3 regions of the Phocaeicola acetigenes genome follow, and region 1 is predicted to be linked to each of the others. Evidence: riboswitches for the same ligand, from Rfam matches in the RefSeq annotation. Region 1 holds a riboswitch; each other region holds the start of a gene.
What was found. Region 1 has a riboswitch for cobalamin ahead of O6P32_RS05125 (anaerobic ribonucleoside triphosphate reductase). Riboswitches for the same ligand answer to the same signal wherever they lie in the genome.
Positions count from the first base shown of each region.

Region 2: it holds a riboswitch for cobalamin, as region 1 does, so the genes downstream of both, O6P32_RS11055 (TonB-dependent receptor) here and O6P32_RS05125 (anaerobic ribonucleoside triphosphate reductase) in region 1, are expected to answer to the same signal.
Region 3: it holds a riboswitch for cobalamin, as region 1 does, so the genes downstream of both, O6P32_RS11850 (DUF5074 domain-containing protein) here and O6P32_RS05125 (anaerobic ribonucleoside triphosphate reductase) in region 1, are expected to answer to the same signal.

Region 1 covers NZ_JAPZVM010000003.1:127,588-138,190, forward strand. Annotated here, with positions in the region: gene O6P32_RS05080 (metal ABC transporter permease) at 1-301, shown strand, start outside; gene tsaE (tRNA (adenosine(37)-N6)-threonylcarbamoyltransferase complex ATPase subunit type 1 TsaE) at 825-1,247, shown strand; gene O6P32_RS05090 (immunity 17 family protein) at 1,250-1,471, shown strand; gene O6P32_RS05095 (hypothetical protein) at 1,795-2,130, opposite strand; gene trxA (thioredoxin) at 2,143-2,460, opposite strand; gene dnaE (DNA polymerase III subunit alpha) at 2,508-6,305, opposite strand; gene O6P32_RS05110 (phosphatidylserine decarboxylase family protein) at 6,496-7,182, shown strand; gene O6P32_RS05115 (CDP-alcohol phosphatidyltransferase family protein) at 7,206-7,913, shown strand; gene O6P32_RS05120 (DUF4834 family protein) at 7,972-8,241, shown strand; cobalamin riboswitch at 8,561-8,750, shown strand; gene O6P32_RS05125 (anaerobic ribonucleoside triphosphate reductase) at 8,777-10,603, shown strand, end outside.
Region 2 covers NZ_JAPZVM010000010.1:28,897-39,499, reverse strand. Annotated here, with positions in the region: gene O6P32_RS11070 (DUF5074 domain-containing protein) at 1-563, opposite strand, end outside; gene O6P32_RS11065 (PKD domain-containing protein) at 585-1,583, opposite strand; gene O6P32_RS11060 (DUF5074 domain-containing protein) at 1,661-2,764, opposite strand; gene O6P32_RS11055 (TonB-dependent receptor) at 2,834-4,846, opposite strand; cobalamin riboswitch at 4,900-5,108, opposite strand; gene O6P32_RS11050 (SusC/RagA family TonB-linked outer membrane protein) at 5,341-8,115, opposite strand; gene folK (2-amino-4-hydroxy-6-hydroxymethyldihydropteridine diphosphokinase) at 8,216-8,692, opposite strand; gene queA (tRNA preQ1(34) S-adenosylmethionine ribosyltransferase-isomerase QueA) at 8,708-9,763, opposite strand; gene truB (tRNA pseudouridine(55) synthase TruB) at 9,785-10,489, opposite strand; gene O6P32_RS11030 (undecaprenyl-diphosphate phosphatase) at 10,513-10,603, opposite strand, start outside.
Region 3 covers NZ_JAPZVM010000011.1:110,189-120,791, reverse strand. Annotated here, with positions in the region: gene O6P32_RS11870 (DUF2723 domain-containing protein) at 1-2,948, opposite strand, end outside; gene O6P32_RS11865 (hypothetical protein) at 3,116-3,961, opposite strand; gene O6P32_RS11860 (hypothetical protein) at 4,067-4,939, opposite strand; gene O6P32_RS11855 (hypothetical protein) at 5,048-5,896, opposite strand; cobalamin riboswitch at 6,784-6,984, shown strand; gene O6P32_RS11850 (DUF5074 domain-containing protein) at 7,218-8,657, shown strand; gene O6P32_RS11845 (DUF5074 domain-containing protein) at 8,673-9,932, shown strand; gene O6P32_RS11840 (OmpA family protein) at 10,004-10,603, opposite strand, start outside.

The sequences.
Region 1 (10,603 bases):
ATTGTTCGAATATATTCTGATGGGATTCATCGCTCTGACTATCGTATCATGCCTGCGTATGGTAGGAATCGTATTGGCCATTTCGTTACTGACACTTCCACAAATGACAGCCAATCTGTTTACTTACCGTTTTAAATATATCATCTGGCTGTCCATTGCTATCGGATATTTCAGTTGTCTGGGAGGGCTGTGGCTTTCCTACCAGCTTCAAGTGCCTTCCGGAGCGGCCATTATCTTTACCTCTATACTCATTTATGCTGCAGCCAAAGTATACAAGAGTTGCGTAAAACAAAAAGGCTAAACTTAGCAACCTAATAAATCAACCTGATAACCATATATAAAAAAGGAGGCCAGATAATTAGTCCGCTTATGAGCTGAGGACACAACACCGTCCTTAATTTATATCCTTTTTTATACAATCGTATACTCCAATATACAGCCCCTATCAGAATAAAAGAGTATGAATTCAAAGCCAAAGCAATTAATGCCGTTAACAGAAAGTTCGATGGGTTATCGAAAAGAAAAGCAGAGGTTAAGGCCACAAGAGGAGCAGCCAAGACAGGCAGTAAAAAAACAATATTAAAAAGAATCATCACAAACGGGACTTTTATCTTTCCTGCTTGATTCCTACAGATTTTATTTTCTTTCTCCATACCACTCAAAAAGGTTTCAATAAAAGTAAGAAAAAACATCTATACTTCTTTCCTTCCATTGCTTTTTAACGTTACATATAAAAAACACCTCCAGAAAACAACAAATCACTCCCCAAAAGCAAAAAAATATCCGTACATTTGCTTTTACTAAAAACGTAATATAGAAATAATATGGAAATCAAAATCAATTCCCTCGAACAAATCCACGATGCAGCCAAACAGTTTATCGCAGCAATGGGCGACAATACCGTATTTGCATTCTATGGTAAAATGGGAGCAGGAAAAACCACTTTTATCAAAGCTGTATGCGAAGAGCTGGGAGTAACTGATGTCATCAACTCACCAACTTTTGCCATTGTTAATGAATACCGTTCGGAAGATGCCGGCGAACTGATTTACCATTTCGACTTTTACCGTATCAAAAAACTGGAAGAAGTATACGATATGGGATACGAAGACTACTTCTACAGCGGTGCACTTTGCTTCATTGAATGGCCGGAACTGATTGAGGAACTTCTTCCTGGAAATTCTGTCAACGTAACCATTGAAGAAAACGAAGACGGAACCCGTACAATCCGATTTGAAGAGGCCTGATCATGACAATGCATTATATCATACAAGCGATATTTGTGATAGTAGGACTGCTGGCTATTCTGGCAGCCCTATTCAATTGGGACTGGTTTTTCAATGCTCACAATTCGCAATTCATCGTTTGCAATGTAGGACGCAAACAAGCACGTCTGTTCTACGCACTTTTGGGATGCATGATGGTGGCAACCGGAATATTCTTTTTTCTCTCACTACAGGGAATCATCTGATCTCTGCAGAAGGCATAGTAACAGACTTTGCCGTATATCTACTATAATCTTGCAGCCCATCCATACAAGTCGTATCGTGTAGCCGACGGCACCGGCTGTACAACCGACGACATTGGCTCTTCATCCGACGGCGTCGGCTCTACATTCACCGACGACGGATTCAAGGAAATATCTGTACAACCAACCGGCTATAACTGTAGCAGATCTATACACTATTCTTACAAACAGAGAATGTACACATAAAAAAACGTTACTAATACCGTAAATCACGATAGTAGTAACGTTTTTCCTTGCAATAGGAACGGGTCTCCCCTCTTCTCCGATTAATCTACCTGTCCAAGAGAATTTCCGTATTCCATTTCTCCCTGTACGACAAAGAACACATCATCGGCTTCGAAAGGTCCCATACCATCTTTCTGAGCTTCCTTCATGATGTAGCTTACAATTTCATCCTGGTCGATATTGATGTAACCTTCTTCATCAGGCTGCGCGTCCAGACATCCGCTGGTTGTATAATACTCTACAATCAGATCGAGCATGTAGTACAAATCGTCGTCTGAGAACTTATCTTTCAAATCTTGAGGCAGATAGTTCTTGATGAATTCTACACATCTTTCATCGTCCTCATCTTCCAATAAGAAATCGTCTTCCAAGCTCATAGTCTTTATTTTTTATTTTAACAATGCTTCTACTTTTGCCTGCAAAGCAGCTTTTGTTGTAGCACCTACCTGTTTGTCTACTACTTCACCGTTTTTGATGAACAATACAGTAGGAATATTACGTACACCGAACTGACCCGGCAATTCAGAGTTTTCGTCTACATCGCACTTACCGATGTTTACGCTGTCTTTGTATTCTTCAGCCAATTCTTCAATGTATGGAGCAATCTGCTTGCAAGGACCACACCAAGTAGCCCAAAAATCCAACACCACAGGTTTACCTTCTGCTACAATCGCTTCAAAGTTATCGTCTTTAATATTCAATGCCATAGTTTTATTATTTTATTGTTTAACAATCATTTTGATTACAAATATAGCTAATTTATCTTATAGTCCAACATCGGCTGGCTTTTTAAATAATTTATCAACTCTTTTCCCACACTTACCTTTATAGTGTGCGACAAAAGATTGACATGCATCTGTCCGTCTTCATCTTGAATAAAGAAGCCCAGTTCGGCATTTCCGGGATGTTCTTTTATAAGAACAGACAATTCCAAAATCATCTCATCGGTAATAGCAGACAATGGAGCTGTTACGGTAAGTTTTTCTACCACTTTCTCCTTTACCTCCGGAAGTAACTCAATCTGGTTGATTTTAACCTCCCACTCTTCCTGCTTCCATTTTTTGGGCTGACATTTACCGTGCATATACAAGAACATACCTTCGGAAAAGAAGTTCTTTTTCTCTACCCATTCGTTTCCAAAGAAAGCAAACTCGGCTGCTCCCGAATAATCTTCCACTTTGGCAACTCCATAAGGCTTTCCGGTCTTGGTATAACCTTCGCGCACAGCTGTTACAATACCCCCCAACACCAAATCGCGATTCTGCAGAGGAGTCAAGTCGGCCAGTTCGGCCATATGGGCATTGCAGACATTTTCCAATATGACAGCAAATTCATCCAGCGGATGGGCAGACAAATAGATACCAACCAACTCACGTTCTTTATTCAAACGTTCCAAAGCTCCCCACGATGGAGCTTTTACAATTTCCGGAGTAGCCATCTCGACCTGATGTTCTCCTCCGAACAATGAATTGACTGCAGCAGCCTTGTCCATCTGATACTTGTTTCCGTAACGTACCAGGACCTCCACAAATGTTTCATCTTTTGCATTTTTCACAAAGAAGTCTTCGCGCTTGATGCCATCGAAACTGTCGAATCCTCCGGCCAAAGCCAAGTTTTCAATATTCTTACGGTTGCAGGCAGAGAGATTGACACGCTGGACAAAATCAAATATATTTTTGAAAGGTCCACCTTTTTCACGTTCAGTCAAAATACTCATTACCGCCGATTCGCCCACTCCTTTAATTGCTCCCAAGCCAAAACGGATATCTCCCTTACGGTTGACAGAGAACTTCAGGCTACTTTCGTTGACATCCGGTCCCAATACATTTACCCCTGTAGCCTTACATTCGTCCATTAGTTTCGTGATTTCGGTAATGTTCGAAATGTTACGGCTCATCGTGGCTGCCATGTATTCAGACGGATAGTTAGCCTTAAGATAAGCAGTCTGATAAGCCACCCACGAATAGCAGGTTGCATGCGATTTGTTGAAGGCATACGATGCAAACTTCTCCCAGTCTGCCCAAATCTTCTCCAGCACCTGAGGGTCGTGTCCGTTCTTCTTTCCGCCTTCGATAAACTTCGGTTTCATATGATCCAGCTTGTCGCGCAGCTTCTTACCCATGGCCTTACGCAAGGCATCCGATTCGCCTCGAGTAAAATCGGCCAACAAACGCGACAGCAACATCACCTGCTCCTGGTACACCGTAATACCGTATGTATCTTTCAGATACTTTTCCATTACCGGAATATCATACTCGATAGGCTTGCGTCCATGCTTACGGTCGATGAAATCCGGAATGTAATCCATCGGTCCCGGACGATACAAGGCGTTCATCGCAATCAAGTCTTCGAAGGTACTTGGCTGCAATTCTCGCAAATATTTCTGCATACCGGCAGATTCGAACTGGAACGTACCGATGGTTCTTCCTTCACTATATAACTTATAAGTAGCCGGGTCATCAATAGGAATTTCGTCAATATTCAGCACAATCTGTTTGCTGACCTTAATATTCTCCAGAGCCTCCTTGATAATGGACAGTGTCTTCAGTCCGAGGAAGTCCATCTTGATAAGTCCCGTATCTTCAATGACCGATCCTTCGTATTGGGTAACCAGCATCTTTTCTCCGGTTTCCTTGTCATCAGCAGTACTGACCGGCACCCAGTCTGTGATATCGTCACGGCAAATAATGGTACCACAGGCATGTACACCGGTATTACGCACGTTGCCTTCCAACATTTTGGCATACTTGATGGTATCGCGCAAAACCGGATCGGACGAAACTTCTGCGGCCTGCAGTTCGGGCACGTATGCAATGGCATTGGGCAAGTTCAGTTTCTTATCCGGAATCTTATCGGGTACAAGCTTACACAAACGGTCCGATTCCGACAAAGGCAACTTCTGTACACGTGCCACATCCTTAATGGCCAGTTTGGTAGCCATTGTACCATACGTGATAATATGTGCCACCTTTTCCTGTCCATACTTTTCCGTTACCCAGTTCAAGACGCGTCCTCGGCCATCATCATCGAAATCGACATCGATATCAGGCAAAGAGATACGGTCCGGATTCAGGAAACGTTCGAACAGCAAATCGTATTTGATAGGGTCGATCTGAGTAATACCCAAACAATATGCTACAGCAGATCCCGCAGCCGAACCACGTCCCGGTCCTACCGACACATCCAGTTTCTCGCGAGCTGCCGTAATGAAGTCCTGCACAATAAGGAAGTAGCCAGGGAAACCCATTGTCTTCATAATATGAAGTTCAAACTTGATTCGTTCCTGCACTTCTTCATTCAACACTTCCCCATAGCGACGGCGTGCTCCGTCGTAAGCCAGTTTTGCCAGATAATCGGCTTCCAGTTTGATACGATACAATTTTTCGTATCCTCCCAAACGCTCAATTTTCTTCAATCCGTCTTCTTCACTCATGACTACATTTCCGTTTTCATCACGAGTAAACTCATCAAAAAGATCCTTTTCAGTAAACTTCCGTCTATATTCTTCTTCGGTTCCAAACTCTTCGGGAATGGCAAAGGTAGGCATGATGGGCGCATGGTCAATAGAATAGAATTCTACCTGATCGCAGATATCTGCCGTATTGGCCAATGCTTCGGGCACATCCGCAAAGATTTCATTCATTTCCTCCCGCGTTTTCATCCATTCCTGCTTGGTATAAAGCATACGTTTAGGATCGTCCAAATCCTTACCTGTGCTTAAACAAATCAGACGGTCATGCGCCTCGGCATTTTCTTCATCGACAAAATGGACGTCGTTTGTACAAACCAGTTTGATATCATACTTTTTGGCAAGCTCTATCAGCTTCTGGTTTACCACTTGCTGCATGGGATACACTTCATGGTTGGCGCGTGGAACAGTAGCCTTATGACGCTGCAACTCCAGATAATAGTCGCTGCCAAACAGATTCTTGAACCAGCGGATTGTTTCTTCTGCCTCTTCTATCTGACCTGCACTGATTTTCCGGGGAACTTCACCACCCAGACAGGCCGAACAGACAATCAATCCTTCATGGTATTTCTCCAGTTCCGCACGGTCGGTACGCGGACGCATATAAAAGCCTTCAGTCCACGCTTTCGACACCAATTTGATTAAGTTATGATAACCTTTCAGATTCTTTGCCAATACAACAAGGTGATAACCGCTTTGGTCTTGCTTTCCATCTTTATTGAAAAGCCGGCGACGTGCCACATACATCTCACAGCCAATAATCGGCTTAAAAAGACGTTTCTTTGCAGCTTCCAGTTGCTCCTTGCAGGCTGCAATCTCCGCTTCCGGATTGTCTGTCTCTGTTTTTCCCGCCTCCAATGCAGCCAGTTTCTTCTTCAAATCTTTTATCTCACCATTTGTACCTCCGTTCTTCTTGTTCACATAGTTAAAGAACTCCTTGATACCAAACATATTTCCATGATCGGTAACAGCAATACCACGCATTCCATTTGCTATGGCCTTATCGACCAGCCGGGAAATGGAAGCCTGACCATCCAAGATAGAATACTGGGTATGTACGTGCAAATGAACAAAATCTTGCATATTGTTGTAAAAAAATAAAATCGTATCAAAGATACCGAGGTTTTACAGAACGAACAAAAAGTAACATATAAACTTAACCATCATGAATACTTTTTAGCGAAAAAAGGAAGAAAGTTGCAATTCTAATCAATGTTTATTTGCAGAGTTTTCAAAATAACGTTATTTTTGCACGATAAATGTAGACTTTGTTATGACCCGATTGAATAAAATAAAAAAAATCAGAATACATCACGAAGGCACTCACATCCTTATTATCAGCGCAGCTTTATTATTGCTTATCAATGCCGCACTATATTGGGGATTGGAGTGTAAAATTCCATTTTATGTGGTTTCGGTCATCAGTTTAATTCTTTATTTACTGATGGTCAATTTTTTCCGATGCCCAATCCGTTTATTCAACGGTAATACAGAGAAGATTGTCGTTGCTCCGGCGGATGGAAAAATCGTTGTAATCGAAGAAGTAGACGAACATGAATATTTTCATGATCGCCGACTGATGATTTCTATATTCATGAGTGTGACCAATGTGCATGCCAACTGGTATCCGGTAGATGGTACCATAAAACATGTAGATCATCATAACGGACGTTTTATGAAGGCATGGCTTCCCAAGGCAAGTACCGAAAATGAACGCTCAATGGTAGTTATTGAAACTCCGGAAGGCCATACTGTCATGGCACGCCAAATTGCCGGTGCAATTGCCCGTCGTATTGTTACCTACGCTACAAAAGGAGAAGAATGCTACATCGACGAACACATGGGATTCATCAAGTTCGGCTCACGAGTTGACGTATATCTTCCTGTAGGAACAGAAGTCTGCGTAAAAATGGGACAGGCTACAACAGGAAACCAAACCGTAATTGCTAAATTAAAATAAAAAGACAAGGAGGAGGTACGATTATGGCCAATGTTATCATCCGAAACATTCCAAATACAATCACTTGCTGCAATTTGTTCTCCGGATGTATTGCCAGTTACATGGCACTGCAAGGCTGTTATACGCTTGCATTCCTCTTTATCGTAATTGGGGCAGGCTTTGATTTTTTCGATGGAATGACAGCTCGTCTGTTGCATGTATCAAGTCCGATAGGAAAAGAATTGGACTCATTGGCCGATGATATTACTTTTGGATTTGCTCCTGCTGCGATTGTTTTTTCTTTATTCAAAGAAGTATATTATCCCGAGTTTCTGACTCCAATTGCCGAATATATACCTTATACTGCTTTTCTGATTTCAGTCTTTTCGGCATTGCGATTGGCCAAATTCAATATCGATGTACGACAAACCAGTTCATTCATCGGTATGCCGACTCCTGCCAATGCTTTGTTTTGGGGTTCACTGACCGTAGGAGCCCACAATTTCTTGGTATCTCAATACTTTAATGCAATCTACCTTTTTCTGTTGGTAGTTGTCATGTCATTATTGCTGGTTGCTGAACTACCCATGTTTTCATTGAAATTTAAAAACCTTTCATGGAAAAGCAATAAAATCAGTTATATCTTCCTGGCTGTCAGCATCCCTTTACTGATTATCTTCCAGCTCAGTGGTTTTGCAGCAGTTATTTTATGGTATATCCTACTCTCTATTGTAACTCGTAAAAAATCATAAAACAACAATTATGGCACGGTTGTTGTTAATATCATTATAAAATATAACGACAATAACTATGTTTGGATTTTTGAGTTTCATATTCATATTTATATTTATTATTCTTATTCTTTTACTGTCGGCCGCAGCTAAAGTTGTAGGAAGCATATTCCGTACAGGAAAGCGTATGACAGAAAAGATGACATCTTCTTCACAGTATACAGAAAAAGAAAGCACTTATCAGGAACGTTCTTCTTACGGTTCTTCTTCACAGTCTCCTGCACGAAAAAAGAAAGTATTTGATAGTGATGAAGGGGAATACATCGAGTTTGAAGAAATAAAAGATTAAGCCAAGACTAATCAGACTTATTATAATGTGTATGCAGTACACCGTTTTCAACTTTAAGATTACTGCATACACAACTACAAATCATCTCATCTTTTTGGTCTTTAATTCTTCCAAAAATGTTTCCAAAAGGCTATTATATAAAAGAAGGAATATTACAAGAAATAACGGAAGAATTTCTAAAAAGAAAAACCATTTTAAATTACAGTTATCCATTTACCCCATTCAAACACATTCTAAGAACGTTTTTACTGGAATTTTATTTCCCAATTTAGACAACCAAGAGATAGTCTATTTTATCAAGCAAAACTCTTTTTCTATCTTTGTACAGCTTTTAATGGTAACACAAGCGTTTCAAAAGGGAATATCGTGAAAATCGGTAACAGTACCCGCTGCTGTGATTTCCAAAGAACCAAGGCCAAGTATCATATACAGCCACTGCAATACACTTGCGGGAAGGTCGCCTTTGGGGAGGAATCAGTCAGAAGACCTGCCATGAAAAAGCCATTTATATCCATTACTTTTTCAAAAAGCTGTTATGAACACAAAAGAAATCTGCATTATCAAACGAGACGGAAAGCGGGAAGACTTTTCGGCAGTAAAAATCTCTAATGCCATAGGCAAAGCATTCGAAGCCACAGGCCTCAACGACCACCGTACCTTAATAGAAGAGATTACCCAGCGCGTTATCCTCCAAATCAACCAACCTACCATTGGAGTAGAGGATATACAAGACATCGTCGAGACTGAGCTAATGAAAGTACAACCAGAAGTGGCAAAAAAGTACATCATCTATCGTCAATGGCGAAACACCGAGCGCGAAAGAAAAACGCAAATCAAGCATATCATGGACGGCATTGTCGCCATCGATAAAAATGATGTCAACCTGAGCAATGCCAATATGTCAAGCCATACTCCGGCTGGGCAGATGATGACATTTGCTTCGGAAATCACCAAAGATTATACTTATAAGTATCTTCTTCCTAAAAAGTATGCAGAAGCACATCAGTTGGGAGATATCCACATCCACGATTTGGACTATTATCCTACCAAAACAACAACTTGCATCCAGTACGACCTTGATGATTTGTTCGAAAGGGGATTCCACACCAAAAACGGCAGCATCCGTACTCCTCAATCAATCCAGAGCTATGCAACACTGGCTACAATCATTTTCCAGACCAATCAGAACGAACAGCACGGAGGACAAGCTATCCCTGCTTTCGACTTCTTTATGGCAAAGGGAGTATTGAAAAGCTATCAGAAAGCAGTCACATCCATTCTGTCCTTCTATCTGGAAGTAAAAGGAGAAACAACCGTAAAAGAAGAAAGTCTCTCCGAAGCCATACATCAATATCTGATCTCCATTGAACCTAACTCCGAAATGAAAAAGGGGTTAGTAAAAGCATTACAGGCATCTGCAATTACAATCAATGCTGAAGAACTTGAACATATTCTGCATAAAGCATATGCTCAAACCAGAAAAGAAACCCATCAGGCCATGGAGGGATTCATCCATAACTTGAACACCATGCACTCGCGAGGAGGAAACCAAGTTGTATTCAGTTCTATCAACTACGGAACTGATACATCAGCCGAAGGACGCATGGTGATAGAAGAACTGCTGAAAGCTACCGTAGAAGGTTTGGGACAAAGAGGAGAAGTTCCGGTATTCCCTATCCAGATTTTCAAAATAAAAGATGGAGTATCTTATTCAGAAGCCGATTACCAGTTGGCTATCCAGGATTTTGATGCAGCACTTGAAGGAAAAATACAGTTCGAAGCTCCCAACTTTGACTTATTCTTAAAAGCATGTCGTACCACAGCCAAGGCACTGTTCCCTAACTTTATGTTCTTGGATACTCCTTTCAACCAGCACGAGAAATGGGACAAGAACGACCCGAAGCGCTATCGTTACGAACTGGCAACCATGGGATGCCGTACACGTGTATTCGAAAATCTGAACGGAGAAAAGACATCACTGGGACGAGGCAATCTCTCGTTCACCACCATGAACCTACCCCGACTGGCCATTGAAGCACGCATCAAAGCTGAAAACATGGCCGAACACACGCATCCTACCGCCATCGAACAACTGGCCAAGGACATCTTCCTTCAGTCGGTACACGAGATGTCGGAACTCATTGCCGAACAACTTTATAGCCGGTATCAATACCAACGTACTGCACTGGCCCGCCAGTTTCCTTTCATGATGAGTAACAATGTATGGAAAGGAGGAGGAAGTCTGAACCCGAACGACGAAGTGGGAGACACCTTGAAACAAGGAACACTGGGTATTGGTTTCATTGGCGGACACAATGCAATGGTAGCACTTTACGGACAAGGACACGGTCATAATCGCAAA
Region 2 (10,603 bases), on a different contig from region 1:
ACAGCAAATACTTTACCATTGGCATAACACATGTTTCCTATTTCCCCGGTTATTCCTTCTATGGCATTACCTGTTTTTAGTTGGGCAATATCAAATACTATGATACCGTTGCTTGTGCTGACGTAGCCTTTTTGATCATCTATTCCGATAAAATAACGTCCATCTCCCTGCAAATCTGTAATGGAAACTTTCTTTTTTAAGGTCGTAGCATCGGCTACCACCATGCGAGTACCTTGTTTGGATATGAGATAAATGCAGCCTCCCCATATCGTACCAAATTCGGTAGTTGTACCGAGTGTTTCTCCTTCGTTGGCATTGCGGTAAGCACGATAAGTGATGTCGTAATTATCTCCATTTTTCAGAAAATAATTGACTGTTCCCTCGTCATGTCCAAACCAGTCTTCATTGGCTACGAAAAATCCTTTTGCAGCCACTGGAGGAGTTGGCGTAGAGTCTTCAATTATATTACCCTCTTGAGTGGGATCATTAAGGTCATTACAAGAGGTACATATCAAAAGTGAGAGTAAAGCAATATTCCAAAGATTAATTGGTTTTGTTTTCATTTTATTGTGTTGTGATTAGTATTAATAAAGTGATCTGATTTCTTCTTTCAGCAAATGTAAATCCTCTACGCCTGATATTTCTGTAGAGCACTCTCCTATCCATCCATTTTCCTGGTTAATACCTGTATATATTTTTATGAAATCTACCCCAGGAAGATGAGCGGGATTTCCCTGTGCATCTACAGCCCAGTCAATGTCAATAGCTGCTTCTGTTTCTGTGTTCATTGCATTGTCAGCGTATCCATACTGAAATTTATATAATACAAAATAGTTGCCTTGGCCGCTTTCATCAATTCCGTTTTGTGGAAGGCAGGTTCCTTTGAAGGTAAGTTTATCGGCATTGACCCATTGTGGGAAATAAGGTTGGCTGTAAAACTGATTCATCACTTTATAACCACTGTTACCCTGATTGTCTTCCCATCGGATGTATTTTTCCTTCTCTTCCGGTGTTGTAGGTACTTTTTCCGGGCGATAATAGGTAATTTCATATCCTTTATACAGATGGACATCGTTTCCTGCATTTTGCGCCAGAGTGTACCAGGCTTCTCCCGAAGGATTTCGGTGAGCACTTCCGGCTATCTCGTACCATTCGTCTGCGTCCGGCTGTTTATTCCCATTTTTATCATAGGCAACCATGATGATGCCTGGTTCTGAGCTTCCTCCTATCGGGGCATCAGGGTTAGGGTTAGCAGCAGAGTAAAAGGCATTTCCCAATACTCGAAAATCGCATAGCCCGTCTTTGTTTTCAATGGTGTGATCGAATCCTACAGTCACATATCCTCCATATCCTCCCAAAGAAATCATTCCTTTCTTGTTATGACCGATGGCTTTTAAAACCTTCTGATTCATAGTCTCCTGAGTATCTCCTTCTTCGTATTCGGGCATGGTATTGGTCAGCTGTCCTACGGCTGGCATATAATCAAGAACCTGAGTAATATAGGGTGTACTTCCTGGAGGACAGACTTCAGGTTTTTCATTAGGGTCGTACTCGGAAGAGCAAGATATCATAGTTCCCGCCATCAGGCTACTTGCGGCTATAATTAACCAGGCTGAATGTTGTAACTTTGTTTTCATAAGATCTATTCTTTATTTAGTATTTAATTAAAATCTTGTGTCGTAAAGGCAAAATGTGCCGGAATATCTCCTGTACGAACTTTCCAGCGTAGCTTTCCTTCTTTGGAGAAACAATACAAGTATCCAGGTGTTACATAGTTGGTAGCATCGGATACAAAGATTTCTTTCGTTTCCGGATTAACAGCTATTCCGTAAGGAAGTTTGATTTCTTTTTCTGTGCCATCGGTAATGAAATTGCCCGGAATCAGTTCTTCTTTCTGAGTGTCGTATTGTGAAAATCCGATTGTATTACTTCCGGTTATGTAATTCCATTCGGTACTTATCATGTAGAGCTGGTCGTCGCAAAGGCACATTTCGTTGGCTGCCACTCCTAAGTTCCCGATAACCTTTTCTGTCTGGCTGTCGATTACGAAAACATCAGATCCTGTACCGTAATAGTCTCCTCTTGAGCTGACGTAGATACGTCCGAACTTGTCAATTTCCATGCGGTGCAGGTTGATGGCTACATCAATGGTATTGACTACCTGAAATGTATTCAAATCGACTACAGAAACTGTCCGGTCGTAATTGGGGAAACGGTATCCTCCGGAATTGGCCACATATAGTCTGCCGTTGTTGATTACCATTTCTTCCGGCTGGTATCCTACTACCACTTCCCGCGTAATTTGCAAGGTATTGACATCTACTTCTACCACTTTTCCCGGACGTGCATTAGGGTCAATTTGCACGGGACCTGCATATGAGCTGATATAAGCTTTTCCTTCATTAAAAGTGATGTATCGGCAGTTTGTGATATTAATGCTTCCGATATGCACCCCTGTGCGTACATCCATTACTTCTACAAAGTGTGAGCAGTTGATTACGGCAAAAAGTTTATTCCCGTAAATAGCAATGTCATTTCCTACATCGCCTAACTCCTTTACTACTCCGGGATTTCGCTCTGCATAAATGTTGCGGTGATAGCCTCCGGTATTATAGTCGAAGAAGTCGAGTGTACACTTGTTGCTTCCCATATTTCCTTCGTTCAATACATAGAGTCCTTTGATTGACTTCGGCAAAGTGGGATCGGTTACATATTCTATTTCAGATTCAATGACCGGCAGTTCTCCCCGGCATCCTGCAAGCATGAAGCCGATGAAGACAGATAGAACAAAACTGTATGTATGGTGGAATAATTTTATAAAGTCCGTTTTCATTTAAAAAGTATATTGTGCAATGAGTTTGAAATTGATACCCGGCATAGGATAGCAAATCACCACTTCGTATTGCTGGTTGAACAGATTGTTGATTTCTAATGTTAGTTTCAAGTCGCCCGGACCGATTCGCTGGGTTTTGGCTACCGATAAGTCGCTGGTATACCACGGCAGCTGGTAATTGGCCAGAATATTGGCTTGCGACGAATACCGCTCTCCTGTATAGATAAAACTATAGTTGGCTTCCCACGAGCGCCAGTTGGCATTTACTGCTGCCGAACCGCTATGCCAGGGAATGTAAGGTATCTGTCCTCCATAGAACTCATCGTAAGGGTCGGTGAAGTCCTGTGCTTTTTGATAGGTATAGTTGATTCTTCCGTTCAGGCGGAACTCTCTTCCTATTTGCCATCCCGTTTGCAGGGCAGCGTCAATACCTCGTATTTCCACTTTTCCCAGGTTAATCATTGTCCACCGGAAAAAATTGGAAGTCGGTGTAGCTATAATTTTGTTTTCAACTTCGTTGTAATATACGTCTGTCTGTATTTCTATGTAGCGAAGCCAACTGTGGGAAAAAGATTTGCTATAAGTAAATCCCAGATTGTACTGGTTTGTATACTCAGGGTCCAGATCTACATTTCCTACAAAAGTATAATACAAGTCGTTCAAGGTTGGCATTCGAAAGATACGCTTGTAAAAGCCACGGATATTCAAGTCAATTGATTTGAATGGCTGATACGAGGCGACTACAGCTGGAGTCCATTCCTGTTTGTTGGGGGCCGATTCGTTTTCTGTCCGGACTTTATCGTGTACAAAAGTTCCAAGCAGGCTGGCCTGTGCTTTAAACCGGTCGAGTGAAATGGCTGTGGCAGCTGCTATCAGTCCGGTATGCCGGCGAGGATATACAAAGTCCTGTAAATCGGCATTCAGTAAATTGAACTGATAGTCGGCAGACACGCTGACATCCCATCCCGGTAAAATGGTAAACCGGTTTGCAGCCGAAGCATAAACTTCCTGTTGGTAATAATGATTGTTGGTATACATCAAAGATTCATCTTTGTTCGGGTCTGCCAGATAATGCAAATAGTCGTAGGCATATTTTATGTTGCATAACAGGCTGTACCGGGACGAAAAATCTTTTTTGAATGTACCCTGTGTGAAAAAATTAGTATCCCACTGACGGTCTTCGTGTGAGAACTTGTTGCGTACAATGGCACCGGGATATCCTCGCTCGGAGTTATACAGATAGGCTTTTGCACGCCAATATCCCTGGTCTATTTTTCCAAACAGTCCGCCTTCTACGCGCAGAGCCTGTACATCACCATTTTGACGTACAGCGGTAGTATCGTATCCGTCTTTAGTCTGATAGCGGAATTTATATTTTCCGGTGGTATACATATACTCGGCACTGAGAGAGCTGTAAAGTTTGTCGTGAATTTTCTGCTCCCATAATATGGAGGGATTGACTACTCCAAACGAACCGGTCTTAAAGGTTGTCTTTACATGGTAACGTTCTTCGTTTTCAAACTTTGGGGTACGTGATTGTAAATAAATAGAGCCGGCAGAGCCGAAATCCTTTGCAGGTTGGAAAATAGCACTTTTCTGGCCGTTGTACAGTGTAACCGATTCCATGTTGTCCAAAGAGAATCGTCCCAGGTCTACGGTACCGTTCTGTGCGTTACCCAGTTCAATGCCATCGTAGAATACCCCTACATGATTGGTTCCCATGCTTCGGATGTTTACGGTTTTCAGACCTCCTACTCCTCCGTAATCTTTGATTTGTATTCCGGAGAAATAACGCAATGCATCGGCCACATTATGTGAGCTGAGGCGCTGCAATTCGTTTCCGGACAGTTGCTGTACGGGAATAACTTCTTTTTGGAAAGTACGTGCCGTTACTACGACTTCTCCCAAATGTTGTAGGCTATCCAGCTTACTTTGTGCATATATAGAGATACAATGTCCCCATACAAGGATACACATCAGCCAAACGGCACGCATGATGGTCTGCTTATACATGTCGGTTCTTATAAAATGAAAAAACAGGCAACAGTTTCCCTAACCCCAGAGGGCACTGAGCAAATGAATGATGGCAGGTCTTCTGACTGACTCCCTCTCTGAAACCTTCCCAATATAGCCATTGTATATCAGTGGTATGAGCATTTTTCAGAAAGTTTGGTATAGAGCTTTACAGCAGCGGGACTGTCCGGGATTTTCACCCGATTCCCTTTTAATCCGTTTCCTAGAACAAGGATGTGGAACCAATTCGTGAGCAAATATAGAAAATAAATGAAATAGTTGTATCTTGTTTGATGTTTTATCTCGTTGGATACTTAAACAGGAAGGGTGTCTCATTGTAAGGGTACGTCCGTCTCACTATAAAGAGACGAGTGTCCCACTGCAAGGAGACAGGTGTCTCCTTGCAGTGGGACACTTTATACGACTAATATTACTTACTCTTCTTGAAGAGTCTTTTCTATCAGTTTACTGTGTCAGCTAAATTGTTTTTTGAACTAAAAGTCCATGCTGACAGAAAAACCGAGGTTGCGCAAACTGGGCAGGTTGAAATAATCTATTCCCTGCATGAAGTTGCCCATACTGGCCGTACTCATGGGGTCGAACGGCGCTTTGTTGTAAATCATGCACAGATTGCGTCCTACAAACGAAACCTTGATACTCTGTATCCAGTTTACCCAACGGTGCATAGGAATGGTATATCCTACCGAGAGTTCTGCCAGACGCACATTGGTAGCGTCGTATATATAGGCTGCTCCTACCCCCTCCAGACCAGTTACATAATTATAATATTGCTTGGCTGGGATAAGCTGCTGTCCTACCCATACACCGCCGTTGTTACGTGCATCAGCAGTAGCCTTCGATACACCGTACTGGTCCATCATCGCCTGAGTGAGGGACAGACCTTTTCCTCCAAAGTTTCCCTGTAGAACGAAACTTAAGGCTATTTCTTTCCAGTTGAAGTCGTTGCTCCATCCTATCTGATACTTGGGAGCAGCATTACCGGCATAGGTGTATTCATTGTTTTTTTCCGGTAACCCGTCGCTCCCGATGACAAGGTTTCCTTTGCTGTCGGTGCGGAATGCGCGGACGTATATGTCGCCTATGGAGCCGCCTTTTACAAGTTTTTCCTGTGCGATAGGGTGATAAGAAGTTATCATTTCAAACGATGGGATATCTGTTTCTGTTCCATCAGAAGAGATATTTGTAAAGTCTTTTATCTTGTTCTTATTTAGTGTGTAAGTAAGGTTGCTATTCCATTCTACAGGACCTAAGGGCTGTTTGAGTTGGAGAGACATTTCGACTCCTCTGTTTTCGATAGTGGCATTCATTAACTGGTTATAGTTCGCTTGTTGGGTCAGTGCTACACTGTGAGTGGTAGAGGTATATAAAGTAAGAGATAGGTTCAACCGGTTTTGGAACATTCCTAAGTCGATGCCGGCTTCGTACGATTTGGTGGTTTCGACAGGGCTTTTTCCTTGTGTTAGTGCCTCGTAGTCGAAGTTTTGGTTCTTTTGCCACAGTCCTTCTATCAAGGCATACTGATGGGTAGCTCCAGTCTCGCTGTAATCGAAGCGGAGTTTAGTGAATGACAGAATATCGGAGCGAATCGCAGAAAAAGCTGTGGGAATAAAGGCTATTCCGACAGAGGGATAAAATCCATCGGTTTCCGAATAGAAAGTGCGGTACTTGAAATCATTCCATTCTTTCCGTCCGGTAGCATACACGTAAAGCATGTCTTTAAAGCCTATCTGCAAGGAGGCAAAGAGACTTTTCCTTTTATCTTCGAATGATTCGGAAACACTGTTTTTCAGCGCATCATCAATATTGTCGGCTGAGAATCCGTTGGGTTGGATCAGACCTCCGTTGAGCAAATCGAAATCGTATTGCCGTTTCTGTATGCTTCCTCCTAATAATGCATTGAACGAAAATGCTCCTATGCGATGGTGCAGGTCAAGGGAAAGGTCGCTGTACAGTTGGTGCAGGTCGGCTTTATTTTCCCCGTACAGTCCGTTTTCCGAGTTGATGAGATAGGCACTGGTCGATGCGTAAAGTTCTTGTGCCTGCTTTATTACATCTTTATCATAGCGTACGCGGGCGGAGGCAGAAAGCCAGGGGGTAATGTCGTAACTGATACCGATATTGCCTAAGAAACGGTCTTTCTTATTGAGAAAGGTGTTTCGGTTGATAATCCAATAGGGATTCTGCCACTCGGAATACGGCCAGTATTGGGCATAGTAATCTTTATCAGGGTCATAGCGTTCGTACCAGGGAACACCGGTAATTTGTCCATATTGATTAGGTCGGAAGTTCAGACATTCCGGATAGAGGTAAACGGGAATGATAGGGTTAAAATCGTCTCCGTGCGACAGCATATTCTGTTCTTTGGTGCGCATATACATTAGGCCGAAATCAATATGCAGCTTGTTGTTCAGCAGATGGGTGCTGTTGCGGAAAGTCAGGTTGTAATGGTTGGAGAGATTGTTTTCTATCAGTCCGGTGGCATGCTGTGTGGCAGCCGAGAAATAGCTTTGGTTGATGTCGGTACCGGCAGAAAGACTGACATGATTCTGAATGGTGTGTCCGGTACGGTAGAAGTCGGAAGGATTCCAGGTGGGATCTCCGGTATCCGAAGCTGTATTCCACTGATAATACTGATTCTGAAATTCCGGCATGACGAAAGGCTTGCTGAACGTAGTGCTTTGAGACACATGAATGGCAGGCCGGTGGGTAGCCTTCCCTTTCTTGGTGGTGATAAGAATGGCACCGTTGGCGGCATCGCTTCCGTACAGTGCGGCTGCCGACGGACCGGAGAGAATAGAGACATCTTCTATATCTTCGGCATTAAGAGAAGCAATGGCATCGGCGGTCAGCCCGTATCCGGTGTAGATAGCCGAAAGGGTATTGGTGGAAAGCTGGGGGAAGGGAATTCCGTCGATGACATACAGCACATTGTTGTTTCCCCAAATACTGCGTGTACCTCTCATTCGTACACGTACTCCTGCTCCTGTTCCGGCAGAGCTTGGATTGAGAGTGGCACCCGTGGTTCTTCCAATCAGTGAATGGAGGAAATTGGCGTCTTTTACTTGGGTTAGTTCATTCCCCTCTATCTTTTGAATCTGGAAAGGGAGAGTACGAAGGTCTTGTGCACGACCTAAAGCTGTAGTTACAGTGTCTGTATGGGCTACTTGTGTTTCTTGTGCAAATAAAGAATTTGCCGATAGGAATGCTCCTGCATAATAGAAAAGGAACATTAAGCCAGATGTCTTCATAACATTGCGTATAATAGGTTTTCTAAGGGTACGCAATATCGGAATTTTGACAGAATTTTACAACTGTTTAACACCTCTTTCTTTGTGATTGCGATGCAATTTATTCGGATTCAGTGAGCAAGAGTTTGTTTAGTTCGGAAAGAGACTGATGAAGAACAGGATGAATGAAATCAGGAGCAATTTCTGCCAAAGGTTCCATTACGAAGCGACGTTCCGTCATCAAGGGATGCGGAATGGTAAGTTCGGGAGTCTGCAGTGTAAGATTATTGTACAGCAGGATATCAATATCTATCGGACGGTCGGAATATACTCCTTGTACAGATTTCTGTTTTCGTCCCATTTCCCGTTCTATTTCCTGTGTAAAGTGTAATATATCAGTAGGAGATAATGTGGTTTCTATACAAGCTGCCGCATTAAGGAAGGTATGCTCGGAAACGAATCCCCATGCAGCGGTTTCATAAAAAGAAGACAGGGAAATTACTTTCCCTATCTTCCTGTTTATTAAATAGACGGCAGTACGTAAGTTTTCTTCTTTATTGCCTAAGTTTGTACCTAAGCCTACGTATACTTTTGCCATGATGCAGTTGTGTTTTTATTTGTCTAAAATCAACATGGCATCACCGTATGTTCCGAAGCGGTAATCTTCTTTCAATGCGGTGTTGTAGGCTTCCATAATCAGTTCATAACCTCCATAAGAACATACCAGCATCAGCATGGTAGACAGCGGCATATGGAAGTTGCTTACCATAGCGTTGGCTACAGAGAAGTCGTAAGGAGGGAAGATAAACTTGTTGGTCCATCCTTCGAATTCTTTCAAATGTCCGTCTGTACCTACGGCAGTTTCGATGGCACGCATCACTGTAGTACCTACGGCACACACACGGCTGCCACGGTCTTTGGCCTCGTTGACAATGCGGCATGCTTCTGCATTGACAAACATCTGCTCTGAATCCATTTTATGTTTGGTCAGGTCTTCTACATCAATGTCGCGGAAGTTGCCCAAACCGGCATGCATGGTAATGAAAGCGAAGTCAATACCTTTGATTTCCATACGCTTCATCAATTCGCGGCTGAAATGCAAGCCTGCGGCAGGGACAGTAACTGCTCCTTCGTTTTTAGCAAAGATATTTTGGAAACGCTCTTCGTCTTCAGGTTCTGCCGGTCGTTTGATAAATGGAGGCAATGGGGGTTCTCCCAGTGCATACAAGGCTTTTTTGAATTCATCGTGTGGCCCGTCGTACAGGAAGCGAAGGGTACGTCCGCGTGAAGTGGTATTGTCGATTACTTCGGCTACCATCGAATCGTCATCACCAAAATACAATTTGTTTCCGATACGGATTTTGCGGGCCGGGTCTACCAATACATCCCACAAACGCAGTTCTTCGTTCAGTTCGCGCAACAGGAATACTTCAATACGGGCTCCGGTTTTTTCTTTGTTTCCATACAAACGTGCAGGAAAGACTTTAGTATCATTGAAGATAAATACATCCTTGTCATCAAAGTAGTTTAAAATATCTTTGAAGATTTTATGTTCAATTTCTCCGGTAGCTTTATTGACTACCATCAGACGAGATTCATCTCTGTATTTTGCCGGATGAAGGGCGATACGTTCTTCCGGTAATTTGAATTTGAATTGTGATAGCTTCATCTTTTGCGTTCCTTTCTTTCCTTAATCGTTTATAACTTCTATTTCTTGTTTCTCGAGCCATTCCGGGAAGTTTTCTACTTCCATGCAATCTTCAAGTCTGACCTCTCCTACTCTTGTGCGTATGAGTCCTGTCAGATGGGCACCACTGTTCAACGCTTCACCAATGTCGCGTGCCAGCGCACGGATATATGTGCCTTTGCTGCATACTACCCTGATTTTTATTTCCGGCAGGTTACATTCCAGCAATTCTATTTCGTCGATGACCAGTGTTTTGGCTTTCAACTCTACTTCATCTCCTTTTCTTGCCAGGTCGTAAGCACGTTTTCCGTCTACTTTGCAGGCTGAGAAAGCCGGTGGTACTTGTTCGATGGTTCCTACGAACTTTTTCAGCACTTCTTCTACCAGTTCCCGGGTAATATGTTCGGTAGGATAAGTCGCATCAATTTCTTTTTCCAAATCGAATGAAGGAGTAGTAGCTCCCAGTTGAAGGGTTGCTATGTACTCTTTGGTGTGGTACTGGAATTCCTCGATACGTTTGGTCGCTTTTCCGGTACATATAATCATGACTCCTGTAGCCAGCGGATCGAGTGTTCCGGCGTGTCCTACCTTAATCTTTTTTACGCCTAATTTTCGGCTGATGTGATATCTTATCTTGTTGACAACCGCAAACGATGTCCATCGTAACGGTTTGTTGAAATATAATATTTCTCCTTCCTTGAAATTCATTCTTTATATATGGGGACAATGGGTTAGCTGAGTATGATGGTCAGTATACCGGCAATGGCACAATAAATTCCAAAATAAATCAGTTTACCTTTCTTTACAATGTTGATCATCCAT
Region 3 (10,603 bases), on a different contig from region 1:
GCCTTGTCGTTCTTGCCTTCTTTTATCAGCTGCGAAGCCAATGTCACAAACAGGCGGCGATGTGTATCACACATGCGCAATACCGTTTCGTCCAGATAGATACCCGGAGCATCGATACCTCCAAACTTAAACTTATGCATCAGGTTGTCGTACATCTTTTCAGTATCAATGTGTCTACCCAGTTTGGCATTGTTGAACGGAGTGATGCGGTAAGCCAAGCCTTCCTGCAGGAAGTTGTTGGTCAGATTCAGATGATTGTCCGAACCCACCGTAATTGCCATATACATCGGGCGTTCCCAGTTGGTATTGGCAAGCATTTCCAGCATCATCAGCTCTGTTTTTGTCAGCATGCGTTTACCCTTCAGTGAGATAGTCATATAGTCTGGAATAGAATCCGGAATCAGCATATTCGAGCGTTTGATAGCCTCTTTGTCCAGTGTCATCACGATACTGTCTGTAGGAATCATCTGCAAACCGTCTTTCGGAGCACGTACCCAGTACTTCATGATATTCTTCAGTTCGTACGGATTTTCACCGAATTCTTTCTTTGCTTCTTCAGGATTCTGCTTGTAGAATCCTTCGATAGCCTTCATGGCTTCCGGACGTACATATACTATTTCATTATGTCCCGATACATAGTCGATACGATCCCAGTTGATAGGTACAGACGGAGAATCGTAAGCCGGACGGCGCATCTGGTCGATGTACCAGTCAGTCTGCAGGTAACTCAGGTTGCAGACACGCACATCGGTACGGAAACCTTCTGTTTCCTGGTTGTACCAGAGCGGGAATGTATCATTATCTCCGTTGGTGAAGAGAATCGGGTTACCTTCTGCCTGCACAGAGTTCAGATAATTCTGTCCGAAGTCGCGGCAAGTATATCGTCCGCTTCTGTCGTGGTCGTCCCATGTCTGGCTCACCATCTGTACCGGAACCAGCAGACAGACTACACTTGCCAATACCGATGCCGGTGTCTCTTTCATCTTCTTCCACAGATATTCGGAGATGGCTGCCACACCCAGACCAATCCAGATGGCAAAGGCATAGAACGAACCCGCATAAGCATAGTCGCGTTCGCGCACCTGTTGCGGCGACTGGTTCAGATAAAGAACGATAGCCAGTCCGGTCATGAAGAACAGGAAGAATACAATCCAGAACTGCTGGATACCTCTTTCTCCCTTATACGCCTGCCAGAACAGACCAATCAGTCCCAGAATAAGCGGCAGACAGTAGAACACATTGTGCCCCTTGTTGTTTTTCAATTCACCGGGCAGCAGACTTTGGTCGCCTACCAAATAATTATCAATAAACGGAATACCGGTAATCCAGTTGCCATGTTCTATCTCGCCCTGTCCCTGTATATCATTCTGTCGTCCGGCAAAGTTCCACATAAAGTAGCGCCAGTACATAAAGTTCAGCTGATAAACAAAGAAGAACTTGATATTCTCCCACTGGGTAGGAATCTTCAGCATCACCACTTCTCCTGCCTGGTCGTAAGGCACCTGACGGCCTTCTACACCGCCCAGCCAGCTTTCGTAGGCCGCTGCATGATCCGAACTCCACATACGTGGGAACAGCATATTCTGTGCATACTTATATTCTGTTTTGTGGCGGACTATTTCGTAGCTGTCTTTTTCGTCGGGACGCTCTTTCTCTTTACGCTGATAAACCGGAGCTCCTTCTACCACATCGTACATATAACTGCCGTTTTCTTCCTTGATGGCCGGTTTCGAAGCATAAGTCTGACCGTAGAACAACGGACGTGTACCATACTGCTCGCGGCCCAAGTATTCACCCAGTGTAAAGATATCCTCCGGTGAGTTCTGGTCCATCGGTGTATTGGCAGTAGAACGGATGACAATCAGTGCATACGAAGAATAACCTACAACCATCATCATCATACACAAGAGTGCAGTATTCAGCGTGCGGGCGCTGACACGGAACTTCTCGCTCAAATCGGCAAAAAGATACAGTCCGATAAGAACTAATGCAACCACACCAATCAGTATGCTGCTCCATCCATGTCCGTAGAACGGAATACCCAGCAAGGCGATGGTAGTCAGGAAAGAGATGTTCATCCGCTTGCGGCTTACTGCCACATAGCTTTCGTATACACCCCAGATAATGCTGGCTGCAAGAATAATAATGTAGACAATCAGTCCGGTATTAAACGAGAATCCCAGGCTGTTGACAAAGAACAGTTCGAACCATCCTCCTACCTTCACGATACCCGGTACGATACCGTACAGCACTGCTACAATCAGTATCATAGAGCCGAAGAGAGCCAGGAGGCTTCCTTTCAGATTGGCATTAGGATTCTTTTTATAGTAATATACCAGTACGATGGCAGGGATACAAAGCAGGTTGAGCAGATGCACACCGATGGAAAGACCTGTCAGATAGGCAATCAGCACCAGCCAGCGGTCGCTGTGTGCCTCGTGTGCCCGGTTTTCCCATTTCAGTATCAGCCAGAATACCAGTGCGGTAAACAGGCTGGAGTATGCATACACTTCTCCTTCTACAGCACTGAACCAGAACGTATCGCTCCATGTGTAAGCCAGTGCACCTACCAGACCGGAACCCATGATGGTAATCATCTTTCCGGTTGTCATTTCCTCGTCTTTGGGGCAAATCAGTTTCTTGGCCAGATGCGTGATGCTCCAGAAGAGGAAAAGAATACAGGCGGCACTCATCAGTGCACTCATGATGTTCACCATCATAGCCACTTGCGACGGGTCGCTTGCAAACTGGCTGAACAGGTTGGCTGTCAGCATAAAGAAAGGAGCACCAGGCGGGTGTCCTACTTCCAGTTTATATCCACTTGTGATAAATTCGGGACAGTCCCAAAAGCTGGCAGTCGGCTCAATGGTCATGCAGTAGGTAAACGCTGCAATGGCAAAGGCAAGCCATCCCACCAGATTGTTGATTTTGTTGTACTGCTGTTTCATGTAAACTATTTTGTATGCTTGTTTGTATTCAATAGTCGCAAAGATACGAAATAGTTGTCATACAGCATTTATTTTGTTTTCTGAATCAGCGGTGATACGTTTTTTTAACGGATGGAGGAAAATACAACAACGATTTATAGCTTTGTGTGGCTTTATAAATACAATTATTAGTTTGTAAACTCATTCACGTCCAGTAGGCAGATGTTCAGTTCGTCCCTGTGTACGATTACGGATTTATTCATCCATCGGTCGATTTGTTGCTCTTCGTCTATGTATCTCACTTTGAATGTGGCTTCATTGGCATAATCTATGCACATCGCTGTAGGATATGGAATTCTGTTTAGTAGGGTAAAAGGAAGGATGCACTCTTGTTCCTCTGGGGTAAGGAAGAACTGTTTGTCCATCTCGTTCATGTGTATTTCAAATCTGCCTCGTGAAAGGTTATAGGCAAAGAAGCGGATGTGGCCATTGTATTTGTAGCAGACAAATGTATGTTCTGTGGCAGTATTGAAAGCTCTATCCATGTCTACATAAATGTCGTATGGATAACTTTTTTGTGGTTGAATATCTTCCTGGAATCCGTTACGCGCAATGGTGGTATCACAGTAGATAAAGGTGTTACTGAGTGGGCAGTTTTGTAGTTTACCGTCATCATATATTGTAAACAAGTCTCCATAGTTTCCTTGTTCATCTTGTGTACATAGTGTTTTCCCATTAGGTACCACTGTTAGCCTAAACCAATATTGCTGATTTGCATCCCGCTGTACCACCGCCTTACTCAAGTCGTCAAATAATCCATAGGCGTATGTATGAAGACTGCCCAGCCTTACAGATATCCCGTAGAGTGTGTTTCTGTCTGTCAGTACTTCTTCTCCATAATCATTTATCAACTCTCCGCTGATATCGGTAAATGAGGTTTCTACGAGGTTTGGCTCATTACACGGGTTGTCATCGTCTTTGCACGCCCATAGCAGCAAAGGAGAAAATAGTAAAATAAGTGTTTTCTGTTTCATGGTTTTGTATTTTTTAATTTGATTGCAAGGTAGATAAAGGTTTTGAGTTAGAAAAATCGGATGCTTAGTTTAACGCGAAAGTTTTTTCAATCTTCATTATAAAGGTTATATTTGATTTTTTGCTGAACAGTCGATTGTAATATCATATTCCTGTCCTCTGCTGAAGTTTCTTTCAACATAAAGTTCATGCCATCCTGCGTGAGGGGAGTTGTCCTGGTAATAGATTTCAGCTCCGATTGTTTCTTCGTGATTATCGGGAAGTCCATGATCTGTTGTCCATGTAGTACAAGCCCATTCAATGGTTTGCTCCGGATGTTCGGGAGTGAAAGTAAACTGTCTGGCCGGATGCCTTCGGATGTCGATGGTAAGCTCCCCGGAAGGAGAGGTGAATTGAACTGCTTTCACATTCATTATAATAAATCCACGTTTTGCATTCAGTGGGATAACCGAATCTGTTTCTGCCAGATAGTCAGAGATTCCTGCTTTATATATTTTATTATAAAATGGAAATACAAGACAACTGAATTGACAGAAATGATACCGCGAATCATAGATGAATGAATTGCTCAACGGGCAATTGGTATATTCACTGCTGATAGCCAAGTCTTCTCCTTTGATAAAGACATCTCCGTAAGCATTCTCTTCGGGGGAATAGGTACAGGTTTGCTTTCCGTTTGGAGCGATAATGACTCTTATTTTGTATTTTACTCCTTTTTGTAGCTTGACTTTGGCTAAACCGATGTCGTCGAACAATCCATAGGCATAGGGAATGCCCCAACTGTCTTTATCGGGATATAATATCTCGATACCATATAGATTGTTTTTATTGTCGGGTATGGAAGAAGGATAATCCTTTGTCCATTCTCCGGTCAGTTGAAAGGTTGCTTCTACATAGTCATTGGCTGGGCATTGTTCATCGTCTTTGCATGCCCATAGCAGCAAAGGGGAAAGCAGTAAAAAGAATAATGTTTGCTTCATAAGTCTGATGATTTGGAATTGATTTAAAAGATAGGAAAAAGAATTGATAATCAGTTTTCTTCATCTCTCTTTAACGGTATATTTAACCGATATTTATCCGGTTTTAGCTTAGTTTGTAAACTCATTCACATCCAGCAGACAGATGTTTAGTTCGTCTCTGTGTACAATTACGGATTTATCCATCCATCGGTCGATTTGTCGTTCTTCATCTATGTACCTCACTTGGAATGTGGCTTCACTGGAGTAACTATCACACATCCATGTAGGATATGGAATCACTTTTAATATTATGGTAAAAGGAAGAATAGATTCTTGTTCCTCCGGGGTAAGGGAGAACTGTTTGTCCATCTCGTACATTTGTATTTCAAACCTACCTCGTGAAAGGTTATAGGCAAAGAAGCGGATGTATCCATTGTATTTAAATGTGGTAAAAGTATGCTCCTTCTCTTTGTATGCAAGTGCATCATGACTTACATAAATATCGTAGGGATAGCTTGATATAGGTAATAGGCTTTCCCGAAATCCATTTACTTCCATTGTAGTATCACAATAGATAAATTCATTGGTAACGGGGCAGTTTTCTATTTTCCCGTTACCGTGTATAGCAAATAAGTCTCCATAATTCCCATTTTCATCGTGTGAGCATCGTTGTTTACCATAGGGTACAACGGTTGTATTTGCCCAGTACTGTCGGTTGGCATCGCGTCGTACAATTGCTTTACTTAGGTCATCGAATAGTCCATAGGCATAGGTTTTCCTGTTCTCCAATCGTACAGTAATTCCGTATAGTGTATTTTCATCTTGCAGGATGTTTTCACCATAATCAATAGTAAGCTCTCCTTGAATTTGGGTGAGAGAAGTTTCCATATAGTTTGGCTCATTACACGGGTTGTCATCGTCTTTACATGCCCATAGCATGAAAGGTACGAATAATAATATAAGTGCTTTCAGTTTCATAGATTTGTGGTTTTTAATCTAATTGCAAGGTAGATAAAGGTTTTGAGATAGAAAAATCGGATGCTTGGTTTAACGCGAGAGTTTTTTCAATTTTAACTATAAAAACAACCAGTTTGTCTTTGTATGCGATTACGGATTTATCCATCCATCAGTCGATTGATCGTTTTTCGATTACGTATCTGCTTTTTCTTGAAAAATAAAATGTTTTGAAAATCCGGTTTTCTCTTTCATAAAGTCTGATTTTTCAGTTTTTCGCTAACTGATACTTTTGTAATTTAATGAATTTTAACAGGCAAAAAAGAGGAAATAAATCAAAAAAAGGACTGTATACATGCTTTATAATATGTATTTAGGGGATGAAACAAAGGAAAAAAGGACTCGTAAAAGAGGGTTTTGATACTTGTATCGGTGGGTGACGATACTTGTATCGTGAGCTTACGCTATTAGTAACACATGCCAACGGTATTAATAGTGTAAAAAAAGGGGATTAAAAGAGGTTTTTATTCCTGTTTTTTAGCAGAGTGGAGTGTTTTTTCTTCTCTTTTAAAAGATGTATATCCGGGTGATAAAAAGATGTGATTCTTGTTGTGTGAGAAGATATTTGTTGTGTAATGCATGTGTATTGTGTAACCTGTACGGATAGGTAGTGAATTTTCTGTCTTTTTGTATTTGGGTATACCCCCAAAAAAGTGGAAATTTGCAACCGGACTTGCCTTTGAGTCTAAAAAGGCCTGTTTTAGGGGACTTGAATTGACATTTTGATAAATGTATATTCCACTGAAGTGAGACACTTTCATTTTGTCATTTTACGGAAAAATTGGAAAAAGAAAAATGCCAATGGGGCTTTATTTGTCCGATTAAGCTTTTGTGTATATCCAAAATATTATATCTTTGTTGCCGGAAATGGTTCCGTGTGTCTGTTCGGACAAGCGGATTAAAAGGGAATCAGGTGGAATTCCTGAACAGTCCCGCTGCTGTAAGCTCCTTCAACTCTTCGGAAATAGCTTATGCCACTGATAACTGAACAATATCGGGAAGGCTCCGGAGAGGGGGTAAGTCAGAAGACCTGCCATCATACAAATTTAACTGCACTCGTGGGATAGGCAGTTAAGACTGAATTTATACAATTAATTTTATCAAGTAGGTGTGACCGGAAATTTCTGGTCTTCGTGCTGCTGTGTGTATTTCTGACAGGGAATACTGTATGCCTGTGTGTACAAAACAGGCGGGATGGCTTGTGCTGATTATTGCCGGCGATTTTGGAGGATTGATTGTGTAATGTCATTTTTTATAAAAACAGATTTTTATAAATAATAGTATTATGAATTTTATTGGATTTGCAAGAAAAGCCGTCCTTATGGGGCTTATGGTATGCATTGCCCTGTGTATGGGGGCTTGTTCGTCGGAAAATGGTACTGCAGGAGCAGGAACCTTGAAGTTTGATTTAAACATTGTGCAGGAGGGTACTGATCCTTTGTTTGTGGTGCCGGGACAGGATATGGTGCTGGAATATTCGGGAGAAAATATACAGACGATAGAAGTGGGAAAGCTGTCGGCCGGATGGACTGCAGAAGTGGATTATGAAGCATCTAAAATTGTACTGAATGCTACTGCTGAGGCTGAGAAAGAAGCGAAAATTGAATTTAAGGCGAAAGGTGGAGATGGTACAGAGCAGGTAAAAGAGTTGAGCTTTTATAACCTGAATTCGTTTAATGATCCGAACGGGGCTTTTGTGCTGAATGAGGGAAATATGACTACAGAGAATGGTTCGTTGGGATATATTACTCCGGAAGGTTATGTGATTGGTGATGCATATAAACTGGTGAATGGTACCGAACTGGGAAATGTAGCGCAGGATATGGCGTTCTACAACGGGAAGATTTATGTCATATCGCAGAATGGAAACAAAAATGCGGTGGGAGAGTTATTCGAGAATGATGGCACGCTTGTGGTAATGGATGCGAAAACGTTGAAAAAAGAAGTGACTTTTTCTAGAAATCAGTTGGAAGGACTGGACTGGCCTACACATATCGCTGTTCTTGATGAGAACCATATATATATTCGGGATAATAAAGGGGTGTATCGTCTGGATATGGGAACGGGAAGAATTTCTTTTGTAGAAGGTTCCGACGGAGCTCCTAAGTCGCGTTTTGTGGTAATGGGAGGTAAGGTGTATACATTCCAGAATAAAAACTATATGTGCAATATCCTTGAAATCTCACCGGAATCGGATAGTGTTTCTAAGATAAGTTTGCCTTATTCGGCTCCTTATAAGAGTTTGTATAGTATTGAGAAAGCCGGTGAGGGGGATGTATGGCTTACTGCGACTGGATTTGGTAAATATTATGTGGCTAAGTTTAATCTGGCTACTAAAGAGCTGGACTCTCGGGAAATTGGTTCGGAGCCGAATGTGGGAAGTGCAGGGGTGTCTTTCTGTGTAAAAGATAATATGATTTATTATGCCAATGGCACTACACTGTATCGTATGAAGTTTGATGAGGCTGCCGGAGAGGAACCGGGTGAAGAGGAAATGCTTTGCGATCTTAATCTGCTTGATAGTAATGCAGGACTGTTGTATAACGGACTGGCTGTTCATCCGGTGACGGGACATGTATATGCAAACTCTATCAAATCGTTCCCCTTGTTTACTACAAATCAGATCTGGGTATTCGATTTTGAGACCAGCGTAGACTCTCCGTTTGCCAAATATGAGAATTATACACATTTCCCGGCAGGAGTCTTTTTTTATTCTGAAAATTAATTTATTGTATTGGTTATGAAGAAGTTATTTTATCGTGCTTGGGCTGTATGCATGCTGGCTGTAGCAGTATCGGGATGTTCTGATGATTTGTCGGAGGGTAATTCCGGCGGAGTTGGGAAAGAGGAAATCTTGGGCGGTTATGCCGACCCGAAAGGGGTGATGATATTGAACCAGGGAGCTCCCTCTTCGCAAAATAGTTCTCTGACTTTCATTACTCCGGAAGGTGAAGTGGAGGATAACGTGTACCGTAAGGTAAATGGCTCGGCTTTTGGAAATTATGCGGAGGATTTATGGATGTATAACGGTAAGTTCTATATCGTAAGCGACGGGCTTTTTGAACCTAATGGGGAGAAAACCGATGGTGAACTGGTGATTGTGGATGCTGTAACATTGAAACTTGAAAAGGCTTATCAGATAGAAGATTTGAAGTTTCCTCGGCCGGAAGGAAGTCTGGAGGAAGATGAAATGCTTTCGCTAAGTACTCCTTTTTCCAATATTGCTGTATTGGATGAGAAGAATGTATTTTTTGCCGAAGGACAGGGAATGTTCCGCTTTGATACTACTACGGGAGAGCTGAATCTTATTGAAGGGGCTTATAATTTTGGTAACCAGGGAGGAACTATTGAAGAAGTGGCTTCAACAAGAGGTATCTTGAGAGTGGGAGACTGCCTGTATTGTGGGGGTGGAGGTTTCTGGCAAACTACAAGATTGTTTGAGTTTGCTAAAGATAAGAATGAGGTGAATAGGGTTTTGCCTGATTTGAATGGTGATTTTATTAGTGGAATCTGCCAGACGGGCGAACGTGAGGTGATGCTTGCTACTTGTGGAAGAGGGGGAGAAAAGAAGTCTTACCTTATTTTTGTCGACCTCGACAGCTGGAAGGTAGTGAAAGAGGTGAAGATTGCGGAGGATATTTCTGCTGAATTCTTTAATGATTCGGGAATTACAAAGGCTGGAAATTATATTTATTATGCAGCCGGGGGAACGACTATCCGTCGTTTGTCGCTCGAAACCTGGAAAGCGGAGGATTGTATCGATGTGCTGAAAGATGCGCCCGAAGGGATTCATCTGAACTGTAATGTGACTGCAGATCCTTCTAATCAGTATTTGTATGTGGCTGTATCGGATAAATACAGTGAATCGGAAATTCCTACTTGTAATTATTTGCTGATTTATGATTGCAGTGGAGCAAAACCGGTATTGGTGAATAAGATTATGAATAAGACAAGTTATCCGATAGGAATATATCCGATGAATAAGTTTTACAGTAAATAAAGATACGGGGTAAACTGGAATTATCGGTATAAAAAGAAATAGCAGCGGGAACTCCCGCTGCTATTTCTTTTTTATTTTAATGTGCCGGCTTCTGCCTGCTGAATCATCTGCTGGCTGGCATACATGTATACTTCTACACGGCGGTTTTGACGGCGTCCGGCTTCGGTACTGTTGTCGCCTACAGGATTGCTCTCGCCCATTCCTTCTACTTTCTTAATCTGTGAAGCAGAAGCACCGCATCCTAAAAGATAGCTGGATACGCTCTGGGCACGTGTCTGGGAGAGTTCCATGTTCTTCTGTGCACTTTGGGCTGCTGTACAGTTCTTCCATCCGGTATTGTCGGTATATCCGTAGATTGCGACATCCATGTCAGGGTTCTGGTTCAGAACATTGTTGGCAAACTTGCTTAATGCCGATTTGGCTGAGGTACTGAGATCGGCACTGCTTGTATTGAATAGAATACCGGAGTCGAATGTAACTTTTACTGCCTGTAAGCCGTTGTTGTCGGTTACCTGTTCTACTTCTGCGCCTTGAATTTCTGCGGCCTGCTGGGCTGCCTTATCCATTTTCTTTCCGATCAAGGCTCCTGCGCCTGCACCTACTGCAGCACCTACTGCTGCTCCAATGGCTGCTCCTTTTCCGTGTCCGATTACACCTCCGAGAATGGCTCC